Bradyrhizobium sp. WD16: one gene and its partner. The protein of the gene in region 1 interacts with the protein of each later gene in a pairwise test. Links are inferred from orthologs where the notes say so. Each region holds a gene or a part of one and is shown on either strand. Other genes may lie near its edges. The genes, in order: hflK and ftsH.

Region 1 (7,547 bases):
TGCAGGAACTGCGCGAAAGCTTCGACCTCGACACCACGGACACCCTGGTGGTCGGCGATGGCGCCAACGACCTCGGAATGATCGAGGCGGCCGGTCTCGGCGTGGCCTATCATGCCAAGCCCAAGGTGGCGGCCGCGGCCGGTGCGCGCATCGATCATGGCGATCTCACCGCCCTGCTCTACGCCCAGGGGTTCAAGCGCAGTGAGTTCGTGACCGGCTGACGGCGAGGTCCTCGCCGTTCCGCGCTTTTGGATGATGCAGCCAAGATAAATCGCGGAAAGGCGCGGTGGGGGCGGAACGATTGATCCCGCGATGATTTGAATTTCAGCAAAGCCGCGTTCGCATGAACCGGCGGTCGTCCGCGGAGGGCGCGGACATCTCGCGACCCTGCAGAGCGCCGCGGCCAAGGCGGCAGACCTGCTCAAGATCTCATGCCAGCCGGCAGACGCGCTGACGCCGCCACCGCCGCATGCATCACGGTTTCAACGTCGATCACATGATCCGGCGCATGCTGTCGATGGCCCGATATTGATCCCGGAAATAACAACGGCCTGCGCGGGAGCCCCGCGCAGGCCGTTTTCGTTGGAATGAGCGGCGGCGCGTTTCTTACTGCAGGCTCAGCGCCACGAAGCGCAGTTCGCCGTCGGCATTGGCGACCAGCAGCAGCACCGACTTCTTGCCGTCCTTCTTGAGCTGCTCGATGCGCTTCTTGACGTCGATACCGTTGATCACCGCCTCCTGCGCCACCTCGACGATAACGTCGCCGGTGGACAGTCGCTTGTCGGAGGCGTCGGAGCCGCTGTCGACGCCGGTGATAAGCACGCCCTTGACGCTGTCCTTGATCTTGTACTTGGAGCGCAGGTCCTTGCTCAGCGCCGCAAGATCGAGACCAAGCGCCTTCTGGGTCACCGGCTTGTCGGCTTCGGGCGACGAGCTCTTGGCCGCGGCCTGGATCGGCTTCTCGTCGTCCTGCAGACGGCCGAGGGTGACCTGCCTGGTCTCCTCCTTGCCCTTGCGGATCACCACCACGTCGACGGCCTTGCCGACCGCGGTGTCGGCCACCGCGCGCGGCAGGTCTTTCATCTCCTTGATGTCCTTGCCGTCGAACTTGACGACGACGTCGCCCGGCTCGATGCCCGCGGGCTTGGCCGGCCCCTTGTCGTCGACGCCGGCGATCAGCGCGCCGCGCGCCGGCTTGATGTTCAAGCTCTCGGCGATCTCGTCGGTGACCTGCTGGATACGCACGCCGAGCCAGCCGCGCCGGGTCTCGCCATACTGGCGCAGCTGCGCCACCACGCCGGCCACGGTCTTCGAAGGCACGGCAAAGCCGATGCCGATCGAGCCGCCCGAGGGCGAGATGATCGCGGTGTTGACGCCGATGACCTCGCCTTCGAGGTTGAACAGCGGACCGCCGGAATTGCCGCGATTGATGGCCGCATCGGTCTGGATGTAGTTGTCGTAGGGGCCCGAATTGATGTCGCGGTTGCGGGCCGAGACGATGCCGGCGGTGACCGTGCCGCCGAGCGAGAACGGGTTGCCGATCGCCACCACCCATTCGCCGAGCCGCAGCCTGTCGGAATCGCCGAACTTCACCGCCGTGAGCGGCTTATCCGACTTGAACTTGAGCACCGCCAGATCGGTCTTCTTGTCGCGGCCCATGACCTCGGCACGGTACTTCGAGCCGTCGTTGAGGATGACGTTGATTTCGTCGGCGTCGGCGATGACGTGATTGTTGGTGACCACGATGCCTGACGGATCGATGATGAAGCCGGAGCCGAGCGAATTCACCTTGCGCGGCTGCGACCCGCCCTTGTCGGCATTGCGGTCGCCGCCGCGGCCGCGGCGGTTCTTGAAGAAGTCCTCGAAGAAATCCTCGAAGGGCGAACCGGGGGGCAGCTGCGGCATCGCCTGGGCGCCCTCGCGGCCGTCCACCGTCTGCGAGGTGGAGATATTGACCACCGCCTCGATCACCTTCTCGGCAACGTCGGCGATCGCCTCGGGACCCCGCGCCGAGGCTGGCGACGCCATCAGCATGGCCATCAGGCCTGCGCCGGCGATGGCACGGACCAGCCCTCGCGCCGAGACCCCGCGACGGACGGTGGGGGCGGCGCGGCAGGCGGTCAATGCGGAGATTGCGTCGGTCATTGGGTGGTCGACTCCTGGAAAACGGGTCCTGGTAAAACGGGTCCTGGTAAAACGGAGATCTGGCGCCAGGCCATCTGAGACTGCGCCGGCCGCGCTGCTGGCGCAAGCACCTCGCGCGAGCCGACGCCTCGGCGCCGATCAAGGCCCGGATTGCGGCGGAATACAGGCCTGGCCAGCGGCTAGTGTCCTGTCTCCGAATTACCGCTTCATTTGCCTCACCCTCGCACGGTAATTCGGAGACGGGACACTAGAATGCCATGCCGGAGCGGCGGTTCAACCGTCAATCAGTCAGGCGCAACCGATCGCGCTCAGCGCCGGATCAACCAGATCAGGATCAGCCCGATCACCGCCGATCCGATGCCGGCGGCGCGCATGATGTTGTCCGGGGTGACGAGCGCGCTGCGCATCGCCTGGCGCATCCAGTTCGGAGCGGCCGCGAACAGCAGGCCTTCGATCACCAGGAGCACGCCGATGCCGATGAGGAAATCCGCGAACCCGATCGACCTCATCGCCACCTGTTCCCCGCCCCTTAGGTTTCGTTCGAGCCGCCCGCAGCCGGGCGGCTCGCTAGTGTCCCGTTTCCAACAGGCGCTCATACGAACATTGGAAACCAAGGGACACTAGCATCAATCTGATTCTAGTGCGGTTTTGGATCTGACGGGCGTACGCGCGTCAGATCCACCGCGCTGGTGCCGGCGATGCCGGCTTTCCTTGCGGTCTTGAGACGCTATTGCTGTGTAGCCGAACCGCCCGCCGGCTGGCCAGGGGCTGGTGCCGGCTTCGCCGTCGCGCCGGCAGCGCTGCCGAAATAGCGGAAGAAATCCGAATCCGGCCGCAGCAGGAAACGGGTATCGGCCGCCTTCAGGCCGGTCTCGTAGGCCGACATGGAACGGTAGAAGGCGAAGAAGTCCTTATCCTTGTTGTAGGCCTCGGCGAAGATACGGTTGCGCTCGCCGTCGCCCTCGCCGCGGGTCTGCTCGGCCTGGGAGTTGGCCTCGGCGATGATCACGGTGGCCTGGCGGTCGGCGGTGGAGCGGATCTCCTGAGCCTTCTGGCCGCCCTGGGCGCGGAACTCGGCGGCCTCGCGCTGACGTTCGGTCTGCATGCGCTGGTAGACCGCCTGGCTGTTCTGCTCGGGCAGATCGGCGCGGCGGATACGGACGTCGACCACCGAAATACCGTAGATGTCGGACTCGCGGTCGAGCTGCTCGCGGATCCGCCGCATCAAGGCTTCGCGCTCGTCGCGCACCACCTGGATGAAGGTGGCCTCGCCGAGCACCCGGCGGAGCGCCGAGTTGAGCAACGTCGTCAGCTGCAGATTGGCCGCCTGGATCGAGCCGACGCGCTGATAGAACCGCAGCGCGTCCTTGATGCTGTAACGGGCGAAGGCGTCCACCACCAGACGCTTCTGGTCGGAGGCAATCACTTCCTGGGACGGATTCTCGAGGTCGAGGATCCGCTTGTCGATGCTGATCACAGCGTCGACGAACGGCGCCTTGAAGTTCAGCCCCGGTTCGGTGACGACACGGACCGGCTCGCCGAAGCGCACCACCAGGGCCTGTTCGGTCTGGCGGACGGTGAAGGCGGAGGAATAGACGACGATGATGACGGCGAGCAGCACCAGCAGCGCGACGACGCCCGAAACGCTGGATCTCATCGGTTGCTCCCACTGGTATTCGATTGCGCCGGCGCCTGGGCCGGCGGTGGCCGCCGCGCCAGCTCCGACAACGGCAGATAGGGGACGACGCCTGGGCCACCGGCGCCCGGATCGATCACCACCTTGTCGGCGGCGCCGAGCACGCGCTCCATGGTCTCGAGATAAATGCGCTGGCGGGTAACGTCCGGCGCCTTCTTGTATTCGTCATAGACCTTGAGGAACCGCGCGGTCTGGCCCTTGGCCTCGGCGACCGCCTGCTCCTTGTAGCCCTGGGCCACCTGGAGGATCTGGGCGGCGCGGCCGCGGGCGTCGGGAACGACGCGGTTGGCGTAGGTCTGGGCTTCGTTCTGCAGGCGCTCGAGATCGGCGCGGGCCGCCTGAACGTCGCGGAAGGAATCGATCACCTGCGCCGGCGGATCGACCTTCTGCATCTGCACCTGCTGCACCAGGATGCCGGACTTGTAGGTATCCAGCGTCTTCTGCATCAGCTCCTGCACCGCCGCCTCGGTCGGTGCGCGCGCACCGGTCAGGATCGGCTGGATGTTGGTGCGGCCGATCACCTCACGCATGGCGCTCTCCGCCACCGCCTTCACCGTGCCTTCCGGGTTCTGGATGTTGAACAGGTAGTCGCCGACCCCATCGGGCTTGATGCGCCAGAGCACCGTGAAATCGACGTCGACGATATTCTCGTCGCCGGTCAGCATCAGGCTCTCTTCCGGCACGTCGCGGAAGCCGCCGCCGCGCCGCGCCTCGTCGTAGCGCATGCCGATGCTCAGCGTCGAGACGCGCAGCGCCTTGGGCAGCAGCACCGTCTCGATCGGATAAGGCAGGTGATAATTCAGGCCGGGCTGGACGGTGCGCACGTGCTTGCCGAAACGCAGCACCACGCCGAGTTCTTCAGACTGCACCCGGAAGAACCCCGACAGGCCCCAGACCGCGAGTACGGCGACGACCAGGAGCGCGATCCCCATGGTCGAGAAGTGGCCGCCGGGCAGCAGCGACTGCAGACGGTCCTGGCCGCGCCGCAGAATGTCCTCGAGATCCGGCGGACGCGGTCCCGACGACTGCGGTCCCGAGCCCCAGGGCCCCTTCGGACCCGGGCCCCACGGACCGCCACCCTGGTTCTTCCACGACATCAAACTCTCCCTGGCGCGGCTTCACTGGCCGACCGGCGAGGGCGGCAGCGGGACCGGCGCGATCCGGTGGGCTTTATAGGGGACGCCCGGCACCCTTACAACGCGACTGGCGCCGCGACAGAAGGCCGGGTCGACCATCAACTAACGAGGTTAATCGGGCGCCATGACGGCGCCATGGAGGCGCATTTAGGAGGGGGATGTGCGCCGGCGCAGCGGGACACGGTGTCACAGGCGCTTTTGGCTCGTCACCGAGCGGGAGCGCGACGCTCAAGCGCGGGGCTGCCGCCGCCGGTAGCTGACATAGCTGAAATCGCAACTGTCGTCGGTGCCGGCCTTGTGATCGGTCCGGCCGACCTCGAGCCATAGCGCGGTGTCGAGCGCCGGCATCACGGTGTCGCCTTCGGGACGGGCATGGACCTCAGTGATCTCGAGCCGGTCGGCCCGCGCCATCCATTGGGCGAAGATGTCGGCGCCGCCGATCACGGCGATCTCGCGTGCCCCCCGGCGCCAAGCGTCGCCGCAGCCGATGTCATAGGCGGAATCGAGCGAGGGCGCGGTCACCACCCTGGCAACCTGAAACGCCGGATCACGCGTCACCACGATGTTGGTGCGGCCGGGCAGCGGCCGTCCGATCGAGGCGAAGGTCTTGCGACCCATCACCACCGGCTTGCCGAAGGTCAGCGCCTTGAAATGCTGCAGATCGGATTTGAGCCGCCACGGCATGGTGCCGTCGCGGCCGATAACGCCGTTCTGCGCCACCGCCACGACGAAGACGATAGCAGGCGTATAGCGCTCGGCGGCCGCCGTCACACCGCGACCTCGGCCTTGATGTGCGGATGCGGATCGTAGCCTTCGAGGGTGAAGTCCTCGTAGCGGAAGGTGAAGATGTCGGCGACCTTCGGATTGAGCTTCATGGTCGGCAGCGGCTTCGGCGTACGCGTGAGCTGCAGCCGCGCCTGCTCCAGATGGTTGGCGTAGAGATGGGCGTCACCGAAGGAATGGATGAACTCGCCCGGCGCGAGCCCGGTGACCTGGGCCATCATCATGGTCAGGAGCGCATAGGAGGCAATGTTGAACGGCACGCCGAGGAAGACGTCCGCCGAGCGCTGGTATAGCTGACACGACAGCCGGCCGCGGGCCACATAGAACTGGAACAGGCAGTGGCAAGGCGGCAGCGCCATCTTGTCGACGTCGGCGGGATTCCAGGCACTGACGATCAGCCGCCGGGAGTCCGGCGACTTGCGGATCATCTCCACGACGTTGCTGATCTGATCGATGGTCCGGCCGTCGGGCGCCTGCCACGAGCGCCACTGCCGGCCGTAGACCGGGCCGAGATCGCCGTTGGCGTCGGCCCACTCGTCCCAGATGCCGACATTGTGCTGGTGAAGATAGGCGATGTTGGTGTCACCGGCCAGAAACCAGAGCAGCTCGTGAATGATCGCTTTCAGCGGCAGCCGCTTGGTCGTCACCATCGGAAAGCCGGCGGCGAGGTCGAACCGGATCTGGTGGCCGAAGATCGACTGCGTCCCGGTTCCGGTGCGGTCGCCCTTCTGGACGCCGTCGGCGAGAATGCGTTCGAGCAGGTCGTGGTACTGGTGCATGGCCCTTACGAGATGGCCTGAATGAAAGAAGGGCCTAAAGAGGCGGCCTGGATGTGGCGGCCTGGATGAGGGAACGGAAGGGAGCCGGCGCGGCGATTCGGCGCCGGCCCACCGCTGCCCCAAACATGGCCGCCGCGGCGCCAAAGGACAAGACCGCCGACGGACCGCCGCGGGCGTTATCCCGCCCCCGGCCCCGCCCTGTGGACAGTTCCGTCCCAGCCAGACACCCCACGACCGGCCGAGGGAGCCTGGAAAGGCGCCCGAGCTTCTGCCCGGGCGGTCCTGCGCCGCATGGCGCCGGCTCGCTACTGCGCCGGCTTGAGCACCGCGCTCCACTTGGCCACTTCGCTCTTCACCAGCTCGCGGAGCGAGTCCCGGGTGCGCCCTTCGGGCGGGGGAACGTCGCTGCCGAGGTCGAGCAGGCGCTTGCGCACATTCTCGTCGTCGAGCGCCTTGGCCGCAGCCGCGTTGAGCTTGTCGAGAATGGCGACCGGCGTGCCCTTGGGTGCGAAGATCGCGTTCCAGGCCGAGGCCTGATAGGCCGGCAGGCCAGCTTGCTTGGTGGTCGGCACGTCGGGCAGCGAGGCGTTGCGCGTCGGAGTTGCCACCGCATAGGCGCGGATGGTGCCGCCCTTGATCTGCGGCACCGCATTGACGATCTGGTCGCACATGTAATCGACCTGCTGCGCCACCAGCGCGTTCATCGCCGGCCCGGTGCCGTTGAAGGGCACGCCGATCGGCTTGACGCCGATCACCGAATTGAACAGTTCGCAGGCCGAATAGGACACCGAGCCGACACCGGCGTGGGCCATGTTCAGCTTGTCGGTGTTGGCCTTCACGTTGGCGATGAATTGCTGGAGATTCTCGGCCGGGAAGTCCTTGCGCGCCAGAATCAGGATCGGCGTGCCGGCGAGCAGCGCCACCGGCTCGAAATCGGTCTGCGGATTATAGGCGAGCTTCGGATAGAGCGGCACCGCGGCGGCGTGGGTGCCCATATGGCCGGTGATC
Region 2 (7,527 bases), 1.0 Mb from region 1 along the record:
ATCAGCAGCAGTCTTCCGCGCAGGCGGCGGCGCCGGTCGTGGCCGATCAGCCGGCTGCCGCCGGGCGCCGTCGCGGCGATGCCTTTGATCCGGCGCTCAATCCCAATGCGCCGGGAGCACCGCGCGCGCTGGGCGGCGGGCCGGCAGTGGGCGCTCCCGGTGGGCGGGGAGCCGGAGAGCCACTCGATCTCGCCAACACTGCCGCGCCCTCATCCGGCGGCGGCTTGACGACCCTGCCGCCCGCCGCGACGCCGCGCGACGAGTTCGACCTCGGTATCGGCTATGTTCAGCGCAAGGATTACGCTCTGGCCGAGGAAACGATGCGTAATTTCATGCAGAAATACCCTTCGGATCATCTGGTGGCCGATGCGCAATACTGGCTCGGCGAGAGTCTCTTTCAGCGCCAGCGCTACCGTGATGCGGCAGAGGCATTCCTTGGCGTCACCACCAAATTCGAGACGTCCGTCAAGGCGCCTGACGCGCTGTTGCGGCTCGGTCAGTCGCTCGCGGCCCTCAAGGAGAAGGAAGCCGCCTGTGCCGCGCTTGGCGAGGTCGCGCGCAAATATCCCAAGGCCTCGGCCGGCGTGCGCCAGGGCGTCGATCGCGAACAGAAGCGGATCAAGTGCTGAGCGTTCGGTTGCCGAGCATCGGCGACTGGTGAGCCTGAACGCATCCGGAAGTCCTTGAACCTCCTGTCGCGTCGCGATTTGCACCTCGGCACCGAGCATCAGCTTGGCGGTAGGCAGTTCGAATCGGCGGCGTTACTGTCGCCGCGCCGGTCAGACGGCGTGCCGTGACGATGGGGCGATCGGATGAGGAGGCAGTCAGGGGAGGGACAGTCCCGAGCCGGGGACGAGGACGCGCCGGTCTCGCCGGCCGAGGCGGACCTCCTGTTCGGCGGCTTTCGCGATTTGCCCGCACTGGTTCTGGCCGTCTCCGGCGGCCCTGATTCGGTCGCCCTGCTCTGGCTCGCGGCGCGTTGGCGCGCGGCGCGCGAGCGCGGGCCCCGCCTGATCGCAGTGACGGTCGATCATGGTCTGCGGCCGGAGGCAGTTGCCGAGGCTCGCGCCGTCAGACGACTGGCCAAGTCGCTCGGGGTCGAACACCACGTCCTGCGCTGGCGCGGCGCCAAGCCCGCGCAAGGCATCCCGGCAGCAGCGCGCTCGGCCCGTTATGCGCTGCTTGCGCGGCTGGCGCGCCAGTTCGGCAGTGTCCATGTCGTTACCGCCCATACCCGCGACGATCAGGCCGAGACCGTCCTGATGCGTCTGCTGCGGGGCAGCGGCATCGCCGGACTCTCGGCGATGGCGCCACATAGCATCCGTGACGGCTTCGTGCTGGCGCGACCATTCCTCGATGTGCCGAAATCACGTCTGCTGGCGACGCTCGACGTCGCCGGCATCGGCTACGCCGTCGACCCGACGAATTTTGATCTGACATTCACCCGGGCGCGGCTGCGCGCGCTATTGCCGGTCCTCGCCCGTGAGGGCGGAGACGCGCGCAATCTGGCGCGGCTTGCCGGCCGGCTGTCGCGAGCTCATCTGGCGCTGGAGCAGGTGACCGATGCGGCCGAGCGGGCCTGCGTGGCGGTCGACGATGCGGCGCGCCGCTCGTTCATCGATGTTGCCACCTTCTTTGCCGCGCCCGGCGAGATCCGGTTACGGCTGTTGATCCGGGCCATCAATCGGGCCGGCGATGAGGGACCCGCCGAACTGGCCAAGGCCGAACAGCTGCTGGCAGCCCTGGAGCAGGCCTGGGCTCGGCCGCCTGCCCGGGTCAAGCAGACCCTGGCGGGAGCCGTCGTCAGTCTGGGGACAAAAGGTGTCTCGGTGGCGCCGGCACCGCCGCGACGCGCGCCGCGGTCGGCGGTACCAGAGAACGAACTTTAACCAAGCGACCGACGGGTGGGGGCAAGGCCCCGATTTGTCGCGGAGCAGCGGCAAAATGCGCTAAATAGTCTCAAGGGGTTCCCTTGGCAGTGGCCGAGGGGACACCTAGATTGTAGGGCTGTAGCCGTCGCCGTGTCCGAGCCGAAAGCTCGTGTTCAAATCGGTGATCCGCCGAAGGGAGGATACGATTTGGCCGGAAGCTTGGTTCAGAGGCTTGGTTCAAATTTAGCCTTGGTTGGAAAGCATACTTCTCTCCAGCTCACTTGGCTCACTTGGCCCGAAATCGGCCGGCAGCACGAGTGCGTATGACGACCGGTCCCGACCATCTGCCATTTCGACGCCCCTCGGGGGGTTCAGGCGGCAATGGAGAGGCTGGGGTGATGAGAAAATCGGCCGTGCTGATGCCGGCCACGAAGGAATCCGAATGAACGCCAATCTGCGCAATTTTGCCCTCTGGGTCATCATCGTCTTGCTGCTGTTGGCGTTGTTCACGCTGTTCCAGAATCCGGCTCAGCGCGCCTCATCGCAGGATATTTCCTTCTCGCAGCTGTTGTCCGAGGTCGACCAGGCTCACGTCCGCGACGTGGTGATCCAGGGCCAGGAGATCCATGGCACCTTCACCAATGGTGGCAGCTTCCAGACCTACGCGCCCAACGATCCGACCCTGGTGAAACGCCTCTATGACGGTAAGGTGTCGATCACCGCGCGTCCGCCGGGCGACAATGTCCCGTGGTTCGTGTCGCTGTTGGTGTCGTGGCTGCCCTTCATCGCCCTGATCGGCGTCTGGATCTTCCTGAGTCGCCAGATGCAGGGCGGTGCCGGCAAGGCTATGGGCTTCGGCAAGTCGCGCGCCAAGATGCTGACCGAAGCGCACGGCCGCGTCACGTTCGAGGACGTCGCCGGCGTCGACGAGGCCAAGCAGGACCTCCAGGAGATCGTCGAATTCCTGCGTGACCCGGGCAAGTTCCAGCGTCTCGGCGGCCGCATCCCGCGCGGTCTGCTGCTGGTTGGTCCTCCGGGCACCGGCAAGACCCTCATCGCCCGCGCCGTGGCCGGCGAGGCCAACGTGCCTTTCTTCACCATTTCCGGCTCGGACTTCGTCGAAATGTTCGTCGGCGTCGGCGCCTCGCGCGTCCGCGACATGTTCGAACAGGCCAAGAAGAACGCGCCGTGCATCATCTTCATTGACGAAATCGACGCCGTGGGCCGCCATCGCGGTGCCGGCCTCGGTGGTGGCAATGACGAGCGCGAGCAGACGTTGAACCAGCTGCTGGTCGAGATGGACGGCTTCGAGGCCAATGAAGGCGTCATCCTGATCGCTGCGACCAACCGGCCCGACGTTCTCGACCCGGCGCTGCTGCGCCCGGGCCGTTTCGACCGCCAGGTGATCGTGCCCAATCCCGACGTGGTCGGCCGCGAGCAGATCCTCAAGGTTCACGTCCGCAAGGTGCCGCTGGCGCCGGACATCAATCTCAAGACGATCGCGCGCGGCACCCCGGGCTTCTCGGGCGCCGACCTGATGAACCTCGTCAACGAAGCCGCCTTAATGGCCGCCCGGCGCAACAAGCGCATGGTCACCCAGAACGAATTCGAGGACGCCAAGGACAAGGTGATGATGGGGGCCGAGCGCAAGTCGCTCGTCATGACCGAAGAGGAAAAGCTCCTCACTGCGTATCACGAGGGCGGTCACGCCATCGTCGCGCTCAACGTCAAAGCTACCGACCCGGTGCACAAGGCCACCATCATCCCGCGTGGTCGCGCGTTGGGCATGGTGATGCAGCTGCCGGAGCGCGACAAGCTGTCGATGTCCCTGGAGCAGATGACCTCGCGTCTCGCCATCATGATGGGCGGCCGCGTTGCCGAGGAGCTGATCTTCGGCAAGGAGAAGGTGACCTCCGGTGCCGCCTCTGACATCGAGCAGGCGACGCGTCTCGCGCGCATGATGGTGACGCGCTGGGGTCTGTCGGACGAGCTCGGCACGGTGTCCTACGGCGAGAACCAGGACGAGGTGTTCCTCGGCATGTCGGTGTCGCGCACGCAGAACGTCTCCGAAGCCACGGCGCAGAAGATCGATGTGGAAATCCGCCGTCTGGTCGAGGAGGGCTATCAGGAGGCGACCCATATCCTGACCACCAAGCGCGACCAGCTCGAGACTCTCGCCAAGGGCCTTCTCGAATTCGAGACGCTGTCTGGCGACGAGATCAACGATCTGCTCAACGGCAAGAAGCCGAATCGGGAATCGGTGCTGGAGCCGACGACGCCGCGAACTTCCGCGGTCCCGCCGGCCGGCCGGCCGCGGCCACGGCCGGAGCCGGACATCGGCACTGAGCCCCAGCCTCAGGCTTGATGCCTCTCGTTGCTCTCTCGAAGTGAACTCTCGAACCGCCGGATGCGCCCGCATCCGGCGGTTTTCATTGGTGCAGCCTTGATCGCCCGATCAGGCGCGGTCGTTGGCTGGCGGCCGTGCGAGGCCATGCTCGATCGAGGCCGCGGTTCGGGTGATGTGTTTGGTCATCAGCTGTGCTGCCCGCTCGGCGTCGCGCGCCAGGGCTGCTTCCATCAGCTCCCGATGTTCCGGGCCAATGTCGCGGTCGCCCTTGTCCGCCGCCAGCGCGAGGTCGAGGTAGCGTTCGTTGTGGACGAACAGCATCTGGCGCAGCTTCATCAGCCACGGGCTGCCGCAGGCAGAGGCAAGGATGCGATGAAACTCGGTATGGGCGGCGCTCCAGCCCTGATCGAAGCCGCCCGTCTCGCTCATCATCGGTGTGCCGGCAAGCCGGTGATGGCTCGCCAGCACCGCTGCCTCCCAGGCGACGTCGCCATTGGCGATGGAGCGGCGCAGACAAGAGATTTCCAGATCGATCCGTACCGCACAGAGGTCGCGCAGGTCGGCGACCGAGACCGGAGCGACTCGGAAGCCGCGTTGCGGCTCGGCGGTGACGAGGCCCTCCGAGGTAAGGCGGGACAGCGCCTCCCGCACGGCGCCGATACTGACGTTCAGGTTGGCGCCGATCTCGCTGATCTTGAGGCGCTGCTCGGGGCGGTGCTGGCCACTGAGCACTTCGGCGCGTAGCCGCTCATAGACGGACTGGGTGGTGCTGGAGGGTATTGGACGGCCTGACATGATGGTGAGCCTAGGTCGGGCACGGACGAAAATCTACTTCATAGAAAAAATAGATTTTTTCGTTGCGTCGCCTCGGCCGGCCCCTATGATCGGCGCCGGACCGGCAGCGACAACGAGAACGACAGGCCGGCGATTGCTCTGAGGAGGAAAGCCCCATGAGATCCCGCATCGCCGCCGCAGCCTTTGCGCTCATGGCCGCCGTCGTTGAGCCGGCCGCGGCGCAGAACCAGCCCGGCGTGACATCTGCCGAAATCCGCATCGGTCAGACTATGCCCTACAGCGGTCCGGTCTCCGCTTTCGGCATTCTGGGAAAGGGCGAGGTCGCATATTTCAAGATGGTCAACGACCGCGGCGGCATCAACGGCCGCAAGGTCAATCTGATTTCGCTGGATGATGGCTACGTGCCGCCCAAGACGGTGGAGCAGACTCGCCGTCTGGTCGAAAGCGACGAGGTCTCTTTCATCTTCTCCTCAATGGGCACAGCCCACAACACCGCGATCTCCAAATATCTCCAGAGCAAGAAGGTGCCGCAGCTCTTCGTCGCCTCCGGGGCATCGAAGTTCGGTGATCCCGCCCAGTTTCCGTTGGCGATCATGGGAGTGATGGCCCCCTTCCGCAACGAGGCGCGGATGTATGCCCGCTACGCCCTGGAGCAGAAGCCTGACGCGACGTTCGCGGTGCTTGCCCAAAATGACGACTTCGGCCGAGACTACCTCGCCGGCCTCAAGGATGTGCTCGGCGAACGATTCGATCATGCCGTCACCGTTGCTACCTATGAAGCGACCGACCCGACAATCGATTCCCAGATCGTCAGGCTGAAAGCCTCCGGCGCCAATGTCCTGGTGATCGCGGCGACGCCGAAATTCGCCGCACAGGCCATCCGCAAGACCTCCGAGATCAGCTGGACGCCGATGAGATTCCTGACCAATGTTTCGGTCTGGATCTCATCGGTGATGGAGCCCGCCGGCCTCGATGCCGGTGTGGGCATCATTTCGACCGCCTATGTCAAGGATCCGCTCGATCCGGCCTGGAAGGACGATCCGGGCGTCAAAGGCTGGCGCGACTACATGGCGAAATACGTGCCCGACGGCGATATCCGCGACTCCAATTTCGTCAATGGCTACAACAATGGCATGGTCCTCGAGCACGTCCTCAAGGCCGCCGGCGACGATCTCAGCCGCGACAACATCATGGAGCAGGCGTTGTCGATCAAGGATCTCGAATTGCCGATGCTGCTGCCCGGCATCAAGGTGAATACTGGCCCAGGCGATCACTTGCCCGTCGAGCAGGTCCAATTCATGCGCTTCACCGGCAAGCAGTGGGAACGTTTCGGCGACGTGCGCTCGACCAAATAGCGTGGCAAGGCCGAGGTTCGACTGGCCCTGCACGGCGAATTCGACGTGTCGAAGCAGGCGTGCCTTGCCGGCCGTTCACGGCTATCCGGGCGCGGCGTGAAGCCGCCGAGAGCCTGCTCGACGAGCGCTGCGAACGCGAGTGGCGTCCGGTCCTCGTAATGGGGGGAGGCGTTCGATCCGTGCGATCGCTTGCTCGCACAATTCACGCGCGGAGATGTTCCGGCTGCGGCAGCGCTGCCGCCTGTTCCGGCGCGGTCGCATAGGTCAGCTCGCTCATCCTGTCCTCCCGGCTGTCCGGTCGGGGGGCCGTTTAGTTTGTTCGGGCTCGGAGCGAAGGATGTCAGCGCCCCCATCGCAAAGCCTTGCGGCAAGGCGTCTCGCCTTGGCCATGGCGGTCAAGGTGGGCGGGCAGCAGCCGACCGCATCGAGCACGGCGCCATCGACGCAGATCACGCCAGGCCCGGTCCGGTCTTCGAGGAAATCAGCGATGCCGCGCCACGCACCGCCGCGGGGCCTGACCTGCAGGTCGTGGTAATGGAAGCCAAGGCCGGGCGCGGTGAGGCTCGTCCGCAGCACCCGTCCGCCGACGGCGCGCAGCAGCGCCGTCATGTCGGCCAGGGCTGGATCCCTGCCGGAGCGCATGGCCCCGCCGGACCGCGCGACGATGCCGGTGCCCATCGAGGCGATCTCGATTCGCACGATGCTCCGCCGGGTCCAGAGCTGAATGGGGGTGACGAGCGACGCGGCCCGCGGCGCGACGCGGCCCCGTAGCACGGAGAAACATCGGCCAACGATGGCGGCAGACAGCAGGTTCAAATCGGCCAGCGACATATCGTAGAGCGAGGCGAAGGAGGTGCATGTCGCCCCGTCATGCTGCTCGATAGTGAGCGCGTTGAAATGGTTTGGCGCGAAGTCCGGACGCGAACGTAAGAGCGGCCTCAGACCGGATGCGTAGAGCATCCACGGCGCGTGATCGGCGAAAGATGCCGCTTCGAGATCGGTGAAGGACCGCAGGAGGAGTTGCGCATTACCAATGACGCCGGCGGCGAGCAGCACGCGTTTCGCCGCAATGGCGCCGCCGCTTATCAGCCTCACCATCCAACCGTCTCGGTCGGGCGCGATGGAGTGAGCGCGGCCGGCGACGATGTCGCTGGAAAAT

The links.
Region 2: the proteins of hflK (region 1) and ftsH interact in binary tests that used the Escherichia coli proteins (3 or more experiments, as listed by UniProt). The link is inferred for Bradyrhizobium sp. WD16 from one-to-one orthologs.

Annotation. Positions count from the first base shown.
Region 1 is NZ_CP028908.1:3,262,290-3,269,836, reverse strand. The notes cover bases 2,869-5,798. They hold hflK (FtsH protease activity modulator HflK), read right to left. Parts: upstream 4,939-5,798; coding sequence 3,799-4,938; downstream 2,869-3,798. Other genes in these bases: DB459_RS15060 (thymidylate synthase), read right to left, coding at 5,745-5,798; DB459_RS15065 (dihydrofolate reductase), read right to left, coding at 5,206-5,748; hflC (protease modulator HflC), read right to left, coding at 2,873-3,802. Also shown: phosphoserine phosphatase SerB, read left to right, coding at 1-221; DB459_RS15085 (Do family serine endopeptidase), read right to left, coding at 607-2,040; DB459_RS15080 (DUF2065 domain-containing protein), read right to left, coding at 2,454-2,654; more of DB459_RS15060, read right to left, coding at 5,799-6,539; DB459_RS15055 (tripartite tricarboxylate transporter substrate-binding protein), read right to left, coding at 6,845-7,547.
Region 2 is NZ_CP028908.1:2,253,133-2,260,659, forward strand. The notes cover bases 1,865-4,774. They hold ftsH (ATP-dependent zinc metalloprotease FtsH), read left to right. Parts: upstream 1,865-2,313; coding sequence 2,314-4,236; downstream 4,237-4,774. Other genes in these bases: tilS (tRNA lysidine(34) synthetase TilS), read left to right, coding at 1,865-1,889; DB459_RS10460 (GntR family transcriptional regulator), read right to left, coding at 4,327-4,774. Also shown: tol-pal system protein YbgF, read left to right, coding at 1-629; more of tilS, read left to right, coding at 813-1,864; more of DB459_RS10460, read right to left, coding at 4,775-5,013; DB459_RS10465 (ABC transporter substrate-binding protein), read left to right, coding at 5,169-6,368; DB459_RS10470 (hypothetical protein), read right to left, coding at 6,642-7,527. UniProt on the Escherichia coli protein: Acts as a processive, ATP-dependent zinc metallopeptidase for both cytoplasmic and membrane proteins. Plays a role in the quality control of integral membrane proteins.